Nitratireductor mangrovi: one gene and its partner. The protein of the gene in region 2 interacts with the protein of the main gene of each other region in a pairwise test. Links are inferred from orthologs where the notes say so. Each region holds a gene or a part of one and is shown on either strand. Other genes may lie near its edges.

Region 1 (4,719 bases), 1.6 Mb from region 2 along the record:
CGAAACCGCCGAGCGCCGCGGCGGCGCGGGCAACGTCCGCGCCGGCCAGGTGAGCTGCTCCCAGCACTGCCAGCGCATTTTGCACGATGTGGCGGCCCGGCGCCCCGATGCGGGCGTAGACTTCCTCGCCGCCGATGCGTGCGGTGATCGTCGAATGGTCGCCCTTCAGATTGCACTGCAGGAGCTTGTAGTCGGCGCGGGCATGTTCGCCGAAGCCATGTATATGCGCCACCTTCGCGTCGGCCGCGAGCTTCTTCAGGATGCGCCAGCGCTGGTCGTCGCGATTGATGAGCGCATGGCCGCCGGCTTCCACCCCTTCGAAGATTTCGGCCTTGGCGCGGGCAATGTCGTCGAGCGAATGGAAATGCCCGAGATGGGCCGCCGCGATCACGGTCACGATCGCGACGTGCGGGCGCACCAGCTTGACCAGCGGGCGGATCTCGCCGGCATGGTTCATGCCGATCTCGAAAACGCCGAAATCGGCATCCTCGGGCAGCCGCGCCAGGGTCAGCGGCACGCCCCAGTGATTGTTGAAGGACCGCTCGGCGGCATGCACCGAGCCGGTGGCCGACAGCGCCCGGCGCAGCGCTTCCTTGGTGGTCGTCTTGCCGGCCGAACCTGTGACCGCGACGATCTTGGCCTTCGAGCGCACCCGCGCGGCAACGGCGAGCTTCTCTAGCGCCTTCAGCACATCGTCGACGACGATCATCGGCCGCGTCAGCCGACCGAGGCCCGGCAGGCGGCCTTCCGCGACGACCAACAGCCCCGCCCCCGCCGCCATCGCCGCGGTGGCGAAGTCGTGGCCGTCAAACTTCTCGCCCTTGATGGCGAAAAACGCCTCGCCCGGCTCAAGGGTCCGGCTGTCGATCGAGATCCCCGATACCGTTGCCGGCAACTGGCCCAGCGGCCGCCCGCCCATAGCCGCGATCATCGCCTCGCCGGTCCAGAGCGCGCTCATGCCGCCAACTCCGCGAGTGCCTTTTTGACTTCCTCATGATCGGAGAAGTGATGGGTGACCTCGCCGACCGTCTGGCCTTCTTCATGGCCCTTGCCGGCGACCACCAGCGTGTCGCCGGCATCAAGCATGGTTACGGCAGCGCGAATCGCCTCGCGCCGGTCGCCGATCTCCATGGCGCCGGGTGCGGCTGCCATGATCGCAGCGCGAATTTCTGCCGGCACCTCGGAGCGCGGATTGTCGTCGGTAACGATGGTGACATCGGCAAGCCGCGTGGCGATCTCGCCCATGATCGGGCGCTTGCCGCGGTCGCGGTCGCCGCCACAACCGAAGACGACGATGACGCGCCCGGTGGTGAATGGCCGCACCGCTGCGAGCGCATTCTCGAGTGCGTCCGGCTTGTGGGCATAGTCGACATAGACCGGCGCTCCTTTCGCAGTCTGGCCGACGAGTTCGAGCCGCCCCGAGGCGCCGCGCAGATGTTCGAGCGCGAACAGCGCGTCGGCCGCGCCGGTGCCGGTGGCCACCGCCAGGCCGGCCGCTACCAGTGCGTTGGCGATCTGGAAGTCGCCGGCAAGCGGCAGCACGATCTCGAAGATATCGCTGCCGAATGCAATCTCGGCCCGCTGGCGGTGGCGCTCGTGCTCGACGCGCTTCAGCGCCAGCAGCGTGCCGCTACGGCCCACTGTCATGACCTCGCGACCGGCCGCGCGTGCCGCGTCCATCGTCGCCTTTGACCACGCATTGTCGGAAAAGATCACGGCTGGCGCCCCCTTCGGCAGCAGCGTGTCGAACAGGCGCAGCTTGGCGCGGTGGTAATCCTCGATTGTCGGGTGATAGTCGAGATGGTCGCGGCCGAGATTGGTGAAGGCGCCGGCCGCCAGCCGCACGCCGTCGAGGCGGCGCTGGTCGAGCCCGTGGCTGGAGGCTTCCATCGAGGCATGGGTGACGCCGGCATCGGCGAGTTCGGCCAGAAGCCGGTGCAGCGCCACCGGGTCCGGCGTCGTCAGCGATCCGTATTCTGCACGCCCGGGCGCGACGAGCCCCGTGGTGCCGATGCTTGCCGCCTGCCGTCCGGTCCGCTCCCAGATCTGGCGCACGAAGGAAGCGACCGAGGTCTTGCCGGCCGTTCCCGTGACCGCGACCATCGTCGCCGGTTGGCGGCCATAAAAACGCGCCGCGGCCAACGCCAGCGCCCGCCGCGGATCGGCTACCTGGATCAGCGGGATGGTCAGCCCCTCTGGCGCCCCGCCCGGACCCGCCAGTACCGCCGCAGCACCGCGTTCCTGCGCCTGTAGCGCAAACGCCAGCCCGTCGGTCTTGGTCCCTTTCAGGGCCGCGAACAGGAAACCCGGCCCGACCGCGCGCGAATCCGACGTGATCCCCGCCAACCGCGCTTCGCCCGCGGGCAAAGTCTGGTCAGGCAGGATATCGGCGAGATCGCTGAGCTTCATGAAATTCCGTATCTGTGCCGGCGGCCGGCCCAGAATCACTAGTGCGAGACGAGCAGCGCTTCGCCTTCTTGGCCGAAAACCGGCTTCACGCCAAGCAGCGGCGCGGCCCGCCGGATGATATTGGCGACAACCGGGGCCGCATTGAGGCCGGCGGTCGCGCCGATTCCGGGCCGCTCGGGCTTCGGCTCATCGACGATCGCCAATACCACATATTGGGGGTTTTCCATCGGCAGCGCGGCCAGGAAGGCATTGAAGCGCTTGTTCTTGGAATAGCGCCCGTTGACCACCTTTTCCGCCGTGCCGGTCTTGCCGCCGACGCGGTAGCCTTCGACCTCGGCGCGCCGGCCGGAGCCCTTCTCCGCGTTGAGCCGGTAGAGGTACCGCATCGCCTCGCTGGTTTGCGGTTTGATCACCTGTTCGGCGATCGCATCTGCCTCCTCCCTCGTGCGCGGCAGGAAGGTCGGCTGGATCAGCTTGCCGCCATTCATCAGCGCCGCCGCCGCCACCGCCGTCTGGAGCGGAGTCGTCGACATGCCGTGGCCGAAGGAGATGGTGATCGAGTTGATGCGCTTCCAGGTCGCAGGTTCGGTGGGCGTGGCCACTTCCGGCAGTTCGGTGCGCATGCGGTCGAGCAGCCCGATGCGCTTCAGGAAAGCGCGGTGCCCGTCGATGCCGACCGCCTCGGCCATGCGTCCCGAGGCGATGTTTGACGAGTAGATGAAGACCTCGGGCACGGTCAGCACGCGCCCCTTGCCGTGGAAGTCGCGGATGGTATGGCCGCCGATCTGCAGCGGACGCGTGGCGTCGAAGGTGCTGTTCAGGTTGGCCTTGCCGGAATCCAGCACCATCGCGGTGGTAAAGCTCTTGATCGTCGACCCCATCTCGAACAGGCCCGCCGACATCCGGTTGAGCCGGTCCTTTTCATGCGCCGTCACCGGATTGTTGGGGTCGAAATCGGGCAGCGACGCCATGGCGATGACCTCGCCGGTGTCGACCTTGAGGATCACGGCGCCCGCAGCCACCGCCTGATAGCGTTCCATGGCCCCGGCAAGTTCGTCACGAACGATATGCTGGACACGCAGGTCGACGGAGAGCCTGACCGGTTCGAGATCGGCGTTACTCACCAGACCGGCCGACCGGAGGTCCGCAAGGCCGTGATCGTCGACATATTTCTCGATGCCGGCAATGCCCTGATTGTCGATATTGACCAGCCCCAGGATATGCGCCGCGGTCGGCCCGCCGGGATAGAAGCGCCGCTTTTCCGGGCGGAAGCCGATGCCCGGGATACCGAGTTGCAATATCTCGTTCTGCTGCTTGGGTGTGATCTCGCGCTTCAGCCATGCAAAGCCGGCCTGGCTGCTGAGCCTGGAGTATGTCTGCTCGTAGTCGAGCGACGGCAGGACGGTGGTCAGCAGTTCAACCGCCTCGTCGGGATCGACGATCCGCCTTGGCTCGGCGAACAGTGATGCCGATTTGATGTCGGTCGCCAGCACCTGCCCGTTGCGGTCGACGATGTCCGGCCGGGCCGCGAGCAGCCGGTCGGCGCCAGGGAAATAGCTTTCCTGCACGTCCTGAAGGCCGAGATAGACAAGCCGCCCGGCGATGACGCCGTAAAGCATCATGAAAATGCCCATGGCCATCAGCACCCGCGAGCGGGCGCGGCCGCCGGTCGACTTGCGTGCCCCTTCCACGACGATGCCGCCACGGCTTACAGCGGTGGCCTGCACCGCGCCAGGCCTCAGCATGGCGCCAAGATCGCGCAGAAGCCTCATTGCGTGGTGCTCCCGGTGACGACGCCGTCCGCGCCGGTATCGGCCATGCCGCCGAGCGGCTTCGACGGCGACGCCTCCATTTCCACCGGCGGCGCCGGAAGCTCGGCGGGCGTTGCGATCTGCTGTGGCTCGACCGGCGCCAACTTGAGTTCTTCCTGGTATATCTCTGCCAATTGCTGCAGGCGCGCAGGCTGCGTCAGAACGCTCCAGTCAGCCTTGAGCAGGTCGATCGTCTCCTGCTCCAGCCGCAATTGCGACTCGACCTTGCGCAACTCGGCGAGTTGGTTCTCCGCCTCGTGCTTGGTCTTGTAGGTGAAGGCGGCCGCCGAAACCATGACCGCGATCAGGACGATGTCTGTGGTCCGAAACACGGGCCTAGTTCCTCTCCTGTCCGCGGGCTACCGCCGGCAGCGACGGCAGGCCGAAAATCGAATGGTCCTCCGCCCCTGGCGGCGTTGCCGTCCGCGTTGCGGCGCGCAATTTCGCGGAGCGGGCGCGCGGGTTGCGTGCCGCTTCGTGGTCCGACGCCGCGACCATC
Region 2 (11,236 bases):
AGGTCTTGATGCCGGTCTCGGCGGTAAACTTCGACGCCGCCTCGTCATTGCCGGCATAGTTGGCGGCAACGTTGAAGCCGGCTTTCTTGAGCGCGACGGAGATCGCTGCGCCGATGCCGCGCGAGCCTCCGGTGACGAGTGCCGTTCGTGACATGTGGTTCCTCCCATGTAGCGGGAGTAAAGCAGTAGGGCAGCAGGGCAGCATGTTTGCGCTGCCGCTTCGCCTCCCTTTCCTACGGCCTTACTCCCCTATTGCCTTACTGCCTCAGTTCATCGCCTCGACGCACATCGCGACGCCCATGCCGCCGCCGATGCACAGCGTCGCCAGCCCCTTCTTCGCGCCGCGGCGCTTCATCTCGTGGACGAGCGTGTTGAAGATGCGCGCGCCGGAGGCGCCGATCGGATGGCCGATGGCGATCGCGCCGCCGTTGACGTTGACGATTTCCGGGTTCCAGCCCATGTCCTTGTTGACCGCGCAGGCCTGCGCCGCGAAGGCCTCGTTGGCTTCGACCAGGTCGAGGTCCTCGGCCTTCCAGCCGGCCTTTTCGAGCGCCTTGCGCGAGGCCGGGATCGGGCCGGTGCCCATGATCTTGGGGTCGACGCCGGCGGTCGCCCAGGAAACGATGCGGGCCAGCGGTGTGACGCCCCGCCGCGTGGCCTCTTCCTCGCTCATCAGGATCACGGCGGCGGCGCCGTCATTGATGCCGGAGGCATTGGCTGCGGTCACCGAACCTTCCTTGTCGAAGGCGGGACGCAATTTCTGCATGCCCTCGATGGTCGCCCCGTGTCGAATATACTCGTCGTTCTCGACGACGACGTCGCCCTTGCGGGTCTTCAACGTCACCGGCACGATCTCGTCCTTGAACTTGCCCGCCTTCTGGGCCGCCTCGGCCTTGTTCTGCGAGGCAAGCGCGAAGGCGTCCTGATCGTCGCGGGTGATCTGGAACTGGCGCGCCACGTTCTCAGCCGTGATGCCCATGTGATAGCCGTTGAAGGCGTCCCACAGGCCGTCCCGGATCATGGTGTCGATCATGGCATAGTCGCCCATCTTCACGCCCGCGCGAAGATGCTGGCAGTGCGGCGACAGCGACATCGATTCCTGGCCGCCCGCGGCGATGATCTTGGCGTCTCCGGTTGCGATCTGCTGCATGCCGATGGCAATCGCCCGCAGGCCCGAGCCGCAAACCTGGTTGAGACCCCAGGCGGTCGTCTCCTTCGGCAGGCCCGCGGCGATCGAGGCCTGGCGGGCCGGATTCTGGCCCTGCCCGGCGGTCAGGACCTGGCCCAGGATCACCTCGTCGACTTCCCCGGCATCGACGCCTGCCCGTGCCATGACCTCCTTCAACGTCACGGCTCCAAGCTCATGGGCGGGCGTATTGGCGAAGGAACCGTTGAAGGAACCGACCGGCGTGCGGGCCGCGGCGGCGATGACGATGGCATTGGAAGCGGACATCACTGTCTCCCGTTCTGTCGAGTTGGCCGGCATGGGCCATGACTTTTCTTGCCCGTACCATGACATGAGTCAAACGGGAAATCAGCCACCCGATCATAAGCCTCGCGTGCAGACCGGACTGGCACACATGGTGCTTGATGCGGCGCGGCACCCTGTCTCCTGCACTGCACAAACCGCTTTCAATCGATGCGGGTTTCCGCCTATCCTGAAATGTGCGACATGTCGTGACCGCCGACGAAGCTTCGTTCGGCAATCAGGGAGGTTCGCGTGCCAGGCAAGGACGATCCGGTGATCATCAAGAAATACGCCAATCGCCGCCTCTACAACACCGGCACGTCCACATATGTGACGCTGGAAGACCTGGCCGAAATGGTGAAGCGCGGCGAGGACTTCACAGTACAGGACGCCAAGTCCGGCGACGACATCACACACCCGGTGCTGACCCAGATCATTTTCGAGCTTGAGAACAAGGAAGGGCAGAACATGCTGCCCGTCTCGTTCCTGCGCCAGTTGATCTCGTTTTATGGCGACCAGATGCAGATGATCGTGCCGAGCTTTCTCGAGCAGTCGATGATCGCCTTTGCCAAGGAGCAGGAGCGCTTTCGCGAGCAGATGAAGACGGCCCTCGGCAAGTCGCCGATGGAAATGATGAACATGTCGACGCCGATGAAGGCGATCGAGGAGCAGACCCGCCGCAACATGGAGATGTTCCAGAACGCCATGCGCATGTTCACGCCGTTCCCGCCCGCCGGCACCGGCGAGGCGAACGGCGAAGAGCAAGACGTGCAGCCGGACGACCAGCCCGCCGACGATTTGCGCGAGCTCAAGGATCAGATCGCCGCCATGCAGCGCAAGATCGATTCCATGAGCAAGGACTGACGGTCTACCAGCCGAGCGCCAGCCCGTCCTTGCGCGGGTCGGAGCCGCCGATCAGAAACCCGCTCTCATGGTCGATCGCGACGATCTGCCCGCCGCCATGCGGATTGGGCGCGTCGGCCACGCGGTGGCCCAGCTCTGCGAGCCGCCCGCGCACCGCGCCCGGGATTCCACTCTCCGCGCCCAACACCTCGCTGTCGCCCCAGAATATGCGGGCATGGTCGAGCGCCTGCTGCGGGTCCATCTGGTGGTCGAGCATGTTGGAGAGCACATGCGCATGCCCCATCGGCTGATAGGCCCCGCCCATCACGCCGAAGGAACATGCCGCGCGACCATCCTTCATGACCATGGCGGGAATGATGGTGTGCATCGGCCGCTTGCCCGGTCCAAGCTCGTTGGGATGGCCTTCTTCCAGCGTGAAGCAGGCGCCACGATTCTGCAGCGCGATGCCCGATTCCGGCGTCACCAGCCGGGCGCCGAAACCCGCATAAAGCGAATTGATGAAGGAGACCGCGCGGCGGTCGCGGTCGACGACGGTGAGATAGACCGTGTCTGAGTCGGGGAGCGGCGGCAGCTCCAGATGCGGGTTGCGGCCGCCGGGGTCGATGTTGCGGGCAAGTGAGGCCGTGACTTGCGGCGACAACAATGTCTCGGGAGACACCGCCATCGCGGCCGGGTCGGCAACCAGATGATCGCGGACATTGTAGGCTGCTCGCGCGCATTCGATCATCCGGTGGTAGCGCTCGGCGCTGTCGGCGGCCAGCCGGCCCGCCCCCGTGGCGGCAAACAGGTTGAGCAGGATCAGCGCCGTGATGCCCTGCCCGTTGGGCGGGATTTCCAGAACGTCGTAGTCTCTATAGCGGGTCCCGATCGGTTCAACCCAGTCGGCGGTGACGGCGGCCAGATCTTCCTCGTCGAGGAACCCACCGCCCGCCCGTACGACGGCCGCCATCTCCGCTGCGATCGCGCCTTCATAGAAGGCCGACGCTCCTTTGCCCGCGATGGCGCGCAAGGTACGCCCGAGCGCCGGCACGCGATGACGTGAAAACACTTTGGGCGACCGGCCGCCGGCCAGATAGTGGCGCGAACCGCCTGCGTCGGCCGCGAGACCCTCGACAAGGCCTTGCCAGTCGCGGGCAACACGCGGGTGAACGGCATAACCTTCTTCGGCGTACCCGATCGCGTCCGAAAGGAGGACCCCGAGCCCGCGTGTACCGAAGCGCGCCGCTAACGTCTCCCATGCCTTGATGGCGCCTGGCACCGTCACGCTCAGCGCTCCGGATTGCGGCATCTGGCGATGCCCCATCTCGCGATAACGCGCCGCGCTCGCTGCCTTCGGCGCCCGCCCGGACCCGTTCAGTCCGTGCACCGATCCGTCCGGCTCGGCGATGATGGCAAAACAGTCGCCGCCGATCCCGGTCATGTGCGGCTCGACAACCGCGAGCGTGGCCGCGGCCGCGATCGCGGCGTCGACCGCATTGCCGCCATCCCTGAGGATTGAAAGGGCCGTCATTGTCGCCAGCGGATGTGACGTCGCCGCCATGCCGTTTTCCGCAATCACCGGGGAGCGGCCCGTCCTGTCAAAATCACGCATCATGCTTGCCCTCTGATTGCCGACGATACGGCGAAACTATTTACACGACACGCGCCTACAGTTTCGCGGGCGGCTTCGATAGACCTAACCTCCAGCCAAAGGGAGGGCCAGGATGAACATGCTGTCACTGGAAACGGCAAACGCGATCATAAGTTCAGCCTTCGAGGAGGCGGCGCGGCTTGCCCTAAAGCCGATTGCGGTCGCCGTCCTCGACGCCGGCGGCCATCTGGTCGCCTACCAACGGCAGGACGGCTCGTCGCTGATGCGCTTTCAGATCGCTTTCGGCAAGGCCTATGGCGCACTGGCGCTCGGCATGGGCTCGCGCGCCATCGACCGCGCCGCGCGCGATCGCCCGCATTTCATCGCAGCCCTTTCCGACGTTTCCGGCGGCCGCATCGTGCCGGTACCGGGCGGCATGCTGATGAAGAACGCGGCGGGCGAGGTCATTGGCGCGGTCGGCGTCACCGGCGATACCTCCGACAATGACGAGGCCGCCGCCAGGGCTGCGATCGAAGCCGCGGGGTTCGCCGCCGACGGCGGCTGACGCCTCAGTGAAAGCTGACGTCGCGCCCGGCCGAGCGGATCGACACCGAGAACCCGGCGACCAGATCGACCAAAGTAATCACGGTGAGGATGAAAAACACTGAATGCGCCGCCCCGCGCACCAGCAGGAACTCGACCAGAAAGGCAACGAAGACAAAGGTCGACAGCAGATGGTCGAGAACCGAGGCATTTGATGTCCGGGTCGACTTCATGATCTCGAAGAACAGGAGCACGAGCCCGATCACGATCATCAGGTCGCCGAGCGTCATGGCGAAGACACCGCCGGACATCATCGGCACCGAGATCATCGGCTGCGCCCACGGATCGGCGCCGCCGCCGAACATGCCGGCAAGGCCGAGATTGTAAAGAATGAAAGGAATGATCAGCAGGGGGACGTGGCCCAGCATGGCGCGGCTCCGTGGCAGTTCCGTGCCACCGGTGTAGCCGCCGCGTCCGTTCCGTCAAGCGCCAGCGCGCCGGCGCCAACGAAAAAGGCCGGCGCGAAGCCGGCCATCTCAATCCCCGCGTAGAAAAGCGATCAGCTTTCCTTGGGCTCCAGAACCTGGCGGCCGCGATACATGCCCGTCTTCAGGTCGATGTGGTGCGGGCGACGCAGTTCGCCGGAATTGCGGTCCTCGACATAGGTCGGAGCCTTGATCGCGTCGGCGGAGCGACGCATGCCTCGCTTCGACGGTGAGGTTTTTCGTTTCGGTACAGCCATGGATCCTGCTCCATCACTCAAGTCGGTGCCCGCCGCGCCCTTCTCAAAAAGGACCGTTTCGGCAGGCGTTGTCTCGGAAGTCGCGTGCCTATACACGCTGATGCGGCATTTGACCAGCCGCGGCGCCTACTTTTTTTGAGCGTCGGTCAGCGAACGCAGGCGACGTAATCGCCAGCGCCCGCTGCCCTTTTTTCGATGGTGGCAGCAAGCCTGTTGAGCGCCTTGGTGGGTTTGCCAGGATTGCGTTCGCGCGGGTTGGGCAGCGTGACCGCGAGCAGCGCCGCCTGCCGGCGCGACAAGTCGCTGGCCGAGCGTCCGAAATGATGCTGTGCCGCGGCTTCGGCGCCATAGACGCCCGGCCCCCATTCCACGATATTGAGATAGATCTCCATGATCCGCCTCTTGGGCACGATCGCGTCGAAGACGATCGCCAGCGGCGCCTCGATCGCCTTTCTCAGCAGCGAACGGCCGTGCCAGAGGTAAAGGTTCTTGACGGTCTGCATCGGAATGGTCGACGCGCCGCGCGTCGGCTCGCCCGAAAGCGCATCGTCGATCACGACGTTGAGTTCGCCCCAGTCGATGCCACGGTGAGAGCAGAACTGGCCGTCCTCGGACATCATCACCGAATGAACGAGCACCGGGGCAATGTCGCCGATCGCCGCCCATCGCCGGTCGTAGCCGCTGCCCGTCACGAGATCCTTCATCATCAGCGTGGAGAGCGGGTGGACGAAGGGAGCGATGTAGAGCGCCGAAAGCGCCACCGGCAGCAATGCGAGGAGCAGTCCGGCGACGACGATGCGGCGAAGCCAGATCCTGCCCTTCGATTTGCGCGGCTTGCGCCTTGCCATTGCCTTCTCCGCCATGCCGCCTTCGCCGAAACAGCGCCCTCCCGCAATAGAGGGCAGCTTCGCCCCTTGCAACGGCGGAGCGTTCATGCCTGGCAGGACAGGCTTGACCGCGCCGCCAATTGCGGCCATCGCTCGCCGCCATGGACGATCAGATCGCGCTGCTCTTCGAAGAAACCCGCGCCATGCACGCCACCGCCGTGGAGACATTGCTGCGCGGCCTGCTCGGCGACCGGCCGCTGGATGGCGAGGTCACCCGCCCGCCTCGGCTCATGGCGGCCATCCGCCACGGTGTGCTCAACGGCGGCAAACGGCTGCGCCCCTTTCTGGTCATGGAAAGCGCCGCACTTTTCGGGCTCTCCGGCGAAACGCCGCTACGCGTCGCCGCCGCACTCGAGTGTATCCACTGCTATTCGCTGATTCATGACGATTTGCCGGCGATGGACGACGACGACCTGCGCCGCGGCCAGCCGACGGTGCATCGCGCCTATGACGAAGCAACCGCGATTCTGGCCGGCGACGCGCTTTTGACCTTCGCCTTCGACATGTTGTCCGATTCGAGGCTTTTGCTGTCCGATACGGCCCGGCTGGGCCTGATCGCGGGCCTGGCGCGCGCGGCCGGAATGGGCGGCATGGTCGGCGGTCAGGCGCTGGACCTCGAGGCGGCGCGCACGAACCCCGGAGAAGACGGGGTGCTCACCCTGCAGGCCATGAAGACCGGTGCGCTCTTGCGCTTCGCCTGCGAGGCCGGTGCGATCATGTCGGGCGCCAGAGAGGCCGAACGGGAAAGGCTCGCCGAATTCGGCACCGCGATCGGCCTCGCATTCCAGATGGCCGACGATCTTCTCGACCTGACCGCCGATGCCGCCACTGTGGGCAAGGCGACCGGCAAGGACGCCGGTGCCGGCAAGGCCACGTTGGTAGGGCTCCACAGCGAGGGCTGGGCCCGCGGACAGCTTGCCGGTCTGGTGCGCCAGGCGGAAGAACTCCTGCAGCCCTTCGGCGCAGACGCACTGATGTTGCGCGCGGCTGCGCACTTCATCGCCGACCGCCGCTCCTGACGGCTGCCGCAGCGTTAAGCCCAACTTAATCCGCTCGTTCGATATTTAGCCATCAGTTCGAGTGCGGGGTGGACGAGTTCATGTCCTCGAAGATTACGCGCGCCTATATGCGCGGCCGGCTTTATGTCGTTCTGACCGGGTTCGTGGTCGCGATCGCAGCCGGCACCGGCATCATGCTTTGGCAGGCGGAGAGGGCCAAGACCGATGTGAAGTTCGGCGCCGTCATCGCCTACATGGCCGATGCGACAAGTGACGTGCTTTACCACTCGCTCCGTCTCGACAATACGCGTATCGCCCCTCCTCAGGACATCAGCAACAATGTCGACGGCTCCACGCCTGCCGCGCGCAAGATCGAGCCGACGAAGCCGACCGCCAGCAAGGAACTGGTAGCGCAAATCCGCTCCGACCTCGACGCCGCCCTGGCGCGCCTCGCCGACGCCAATGACGCGCTTCAGCTCGCGGTCGAGGGCGACGTGAACATGGGCGAAAGCAAGATGATCACCGCCGCCGAACAGGCCGGCGGCGCCGACACGGGGCGCTACGACAACGCTACGCTGGCGTCGATTGCCGGCCTCACGCCGCCGGCATCTGTGGCCGCGATCTGGATCGGCGACGACAACCAGCACTCCTTGAAACGCGACGTCAAGGAAGTGCTGACCCATGCGGACCGGCTGGCAATCTTTCGCGACCTCACCCAACCTGTCGCGCAGCGCGTCTTCAAGCAGTTGAAAACACTCGCCAACGATCGCGTCAGGCCCAATTTGTCGCGCACCCTGCACGAGCTCCACAACGAGATGACCGGAACCTACGGCACCCTGCAATTCACCCTGCTGCTGGTCGCCGTCACGATCATTTCGGCAGGCGGCCTGCTCGCCCTGCGCGTCTTCGACCCGATGATGCGAAACATCCAGGCCGCGCACGAGAACCTGCGGCAGGCCAAGGAAACGGTCGAGGAAGCCAAGGTCAAGGCCGAGTCGGCCGACCGCGCCAAGTCCGAGTTCCTCGCCAATATGAGCCATGAAATCCGCACCCCGATGAATGGCGTGCTCGGCATGGCTGAGCTCTTGAGCCGCTCGGAGCTGGACAAGCGGCAGGGGATGTTCGTCGACGTCATCCTCAAATCGGGCAACGCGCTCCTCACCATCATCAACGACATTCTCGACTTCTCGAAGATCGATGCCGGCCAGCTCGAGCTGGACCCGGCCCCGTTCCGCCTCGGCGAGGCGATCGAGGACGTCGCAACGCTCGTCTCGGCCAGAGTGGCCGAGAAGGATCTCGAGCTGATCGTTCGCGTCGACCCGACGTTGCCGTCGACCGTTGTCGGCGATGTCGGCCGTTTCCGCCAGATCGCCACCAATCTGGTCGGCAACGCGGTGAAATTCACGGAGAAAGGCCACGTGCTCGTCGACGTTTCCGGCGAGGAAAGGGATGGCGTCCTGCAGGTGACGGTGCGGGTCGAGGATACCGGCATCGGCATCCCTGCCGACAAGCTCGCTTCGGTCTTCGACAAGTTCGCCCAGGTCGATGCCTCCTCGACGCGGCGCCACGAAGGGACGGGTCTAGGCCTTGCCATCGCGTCGCGCCTGATCGAACTGATGGAAGGCGAAATCTCCGCCGAGAGCGTGCTTGGCAAGGGTTCCACCTTCTGGTTCACGGTCCCGCTGCCTGTCGACGAATCCGGCTACGGCGAGAAGCCGGTACCCTTCGATGTCTCGGGGTCGCGCATCCTCATCGTCGACGACAATCCCATCAACCGCGACATCCTAGTCGAGCAGCTGCGCAGTTGGGGTTTCGACTGCGCGGCCGTCGAGAGCGGCGCCACCGCGCTGGCGTTCCTTTCGCGCGCCACCGAATTGGGAAGCCATGTCGACGGTGTCATTCTCGACTTCCAGATGCCGGGCATGAACGGCGCCGAGACGGCGCGCGCCATTACGTCCGATCCCAGAACCGCGCGCATGCCGATCGTGCTGTTGACCTCGGTCGACCAGTCCGAAATCGGTCGGCTGGCCGCCGAATGCGGCGTCTCGGCCCAGCTCCACAAGCCGGCTCGCTCCTCGGCCCTTTTGGAAACCCTGGTCTCCGTGCTGCAGTCGTCCAAAGCGTCTTCGGCGCCGCTGGAGGTGAAGGCCAATCCGATCCCGTTCCCGACCCCTCAACGACCCAGGCCGGCGCCGGTCGCAGAGCGCAGGATTTCTGCCGCAAGCCTCAGGGAGCCGGCTTCACTCGACGTCCTTGTCGCCGAGGACAACGAGGTCAATCAGCTCGTCTTCTCCCAGATACTGGATGGGCTCGGGGTTTCCTATCGCATCGCCGGCAATGGCCGCACCGCCGTCGACATGAACCGCGCCCTGAAGCCAAAGATCATCTTGATGGATGTGTCGATGCCCGAAATGAACGGGCTCGAGGCAACTCGCACCATCCGCGAGGCCGAGGCGGACACCGGCCACCGTACCCCGATCATCGGCATCACCGCCCATGCCCTCAAGGGCGACCGCGAGAAATGCCTCGAAGCCGGCATGGACGATTATCTGTCGAAACCGGTCTCGCCAAACAAGCTTTCGGTGAAGATCGAGACCTGGCTTGGCGGCGGAGAAATGGCACGCACCGCCTGAGCCAAGTCAGCGATTGCGCAGCACGATACACGAACCGCCTGCACGCCGCAGCGAGTGGCAGATCGCGTCGGCTGCCTGGCGCGTGGCCGCGCCGATCCTGACAGCGTAAAGCCCGCGCCGCCCGCGGGGCGTTCGGATGCGGCTGACCACAGGTTCCTGATCGCCGATCTGGCTTGCGAACCGCGATCGCAGCCGCTGATATTGTCTCACGGCCACGGCACGGCGGAAATCGCCGGCAACCTGGATGCCCCATGGCTGTCGATGCACACTGGCCATGGCAACCGTATCGGCGCCTTCTGACGGCAACGCCCGGCACGCCGCGGCGAACGGCTTCTTGCCGTCGAGCGGCCGCACTGCAACCGGCGCCGTGCGCGCCACGAAGGCATCGGCCGGCTCTCCCAGAATGTCGAGCACGTAGTTCTCTGTTTCCAGCGGCAGGAAGCCTCCGCTGGCAAGCCAGCGCCGCACCCGCTCCTCCCCGGCATTGTAGGCGGCGGCCGCCAGACCGAGGTTCCCGAACTTGTCCCTGAGGATGCCGAGATAGCGTGCGGAGGCGGGTATGGCCTGTTCGATGTCGAAGCTGTCGTCCAGTCCTCGCAGTTTCGCGGTGCCGGGCATGAATTGCGCGATGCCCTCGGCGCCTGCCGGGCTCACCGCTGCCGCGTCAAAGCGGCTTTCCTTCCACAGCAGGCGGGCAAGGAAGGCCTCCGGAAGCCGCTCGCGCCGGGCATGGAGCCCGGCAAGATCGCAAATGCGCGCGATGGAGAAAGGAATTGTCGGCGCCGGCTTCGGCGGGTCGGCAGCCGTGGAGCCGACGCATGCGAGCAGCGCAGCCGCACACCAGCGGGCAAGCCTATTCGGCGGCGCTACGTGCACCCTGCCCGAAGCGGCGCTCGACATAATCCGCCACCATCTTTTCGAATTCCTCGGCAATTCCCGCGCCCCGCAGCGTGGCGGCCTTGCGGCCGTCGATGAAGACCGGCGCAGAAGGCGTCTCGCCCGTACCGGGCAACGAGATGCCGATATCGGCATGCTTGGATTCGCCGGGGCCGTTGACGATACAGCCCATGACGGCGACCTTGAGTTCCTCGACGCCCGGATAGCGGTCGCGCCAGACCGGCATGTTGCGGCGCAGGTCTTCCTGGATCTTCTGCGCCAGTTCCTGAAACACAGTCGACGTGGTGCGGCCGCATCCTGGACAGGCCGCCACCACCGGCACGAACTGGCGAAACCCCATCGTCTGCAGCAGTTCCTGCGCCACCTGCACCTCGCGCGTGCGGTCACCGCCCGGTTCGGGTGTCAGCGAGATGCGGATCGTATCGCCGACCCCTTGCTGCAAGAGGATGCCCATCGCCGCCGAAGAGGCAACGATGCCCTTTGTGCCCATGCCGGCTTCGGTGAGGCCGAGATGCAGCGCATGGTCGGAACGCCGCGCCAGTTCGGCATAGACAGCGATGAGGTCCTGCACCTGACTGACCTTGGCCGACAGGATGATCCTGTCGCGCGGCAGCCCGATCTCCTCGGCCAGTTC

The links.
Region 1: the proteins of FQ775_RS17715 (region 2) and FQ775_RS10190 interact in binary tests that used the Escherichia coli proteins (3 or more experiments, as listed by UniProt). The link is inferred for Nitratireductor mangrovi from one-to-one orthologs.

Annotation. Positions count from the first base shown.
Region 1 is NZ_CP042301.2:2,064,209-2,068,927, forward strand. Bases 1,802-4,719 are described here. They hold FQ775_RS10190 (peptidoglycan D,D-transpeptidase FtsI family protein), read right to left. Parts: upstream 4,155-4,719; coding sequence 2,448-4,154; downstream 1,802-2,447. Other genes in these bases: FQ775_RS10185 (UDP-N-acetylmuramoyl-L-alanyl-D-glutamate--2,6-diaminopimelate ligase), read right to left, coding at 1,802-2,409; ftsL (cell division protein FtsL), read right to left, coding at 4,178-4,552; rsmH (16S rRNA (cytosine(1402)-N(4))-methyltransferase RsmH), read right to left, coding at 4,557-4,719. In the rest of the region: FQ775_RS10180 (UDP-N-acetylmuramoylalanyl-D-glutamyl-2,6-diaminopimelate--D-alanyl-D-alanine ligase), read right to left, coding at 1-958; more of FQ775_RS10185, read right to left, coding at 955-1,801. UniProt on the Escherichia coli protein: Essential cell division protein that catalyzes cross-linking of the peptidoglycan cell wall at the division septum. Required for localization of FtsN.
Region 2 is NZ_CP042301.2:3,621,913-3,633,148, forward strand. Bases 4,185-7,121 are described here. They hold FQ775_RS17715 (biosynthetic peptidoglycan transglycosylase), read right to left. Parts: upstream 6,036-7,121; coding sequence 5,334-6,035; downstream 4,185-5,333. Other genes in these bases: FQ775_RS17700 (GlcG/HbpS family heme-binding protein), read left to right, coding at 4,185-4,467; FQ775_RS17705 (hypothetical protein), read right to left, coding at 4,472-4,873; rpmF (50S ribosomal protein L32), read right to left, coding at 5,005-5,187; FQ775_RS17720 (polyprenyl synthetase family protein), read left to right, coding at 6,176-7,093. In the rest of the region: phbB (acetoacetyl-CoA reductase), read right to left, coding at 1-154; FQ775_RS17685 (acetyl-CoA C-acetyltransferase), read right to left, coding at 266-1,453; polyhydroxyalkanoate synthesis repressor PhaR, read left to right, coding at 1,721-2,332; FQ775_RS17695 (gamma-glutamyltransferase family protein), read right to left, coding at 2,337-3,926; more of FQ775_RS17700, read left to right, coding at 4,036-4,184; FQ775_RS17725 (response regulator), read left to right, coding at 7,174-9,705; FQ775_RS17730 (lytic transglycosylase domain-containing protein), read right to left, coding at 9,712-10,605; ispG (flavodoxin-dependent (E)-4-hydroxy-3-methylbut-2-enyl-diphosphate synthase), read right to left, coding at 10,559-11,236. UniProt on the Escherichia coli protein: Peptidoglycan polymerase that catalyzes glycan chain elongation from lipid-linked precursors. May play a role in peptidoglycan assembly during cell division in collaboration with other cell division proteins.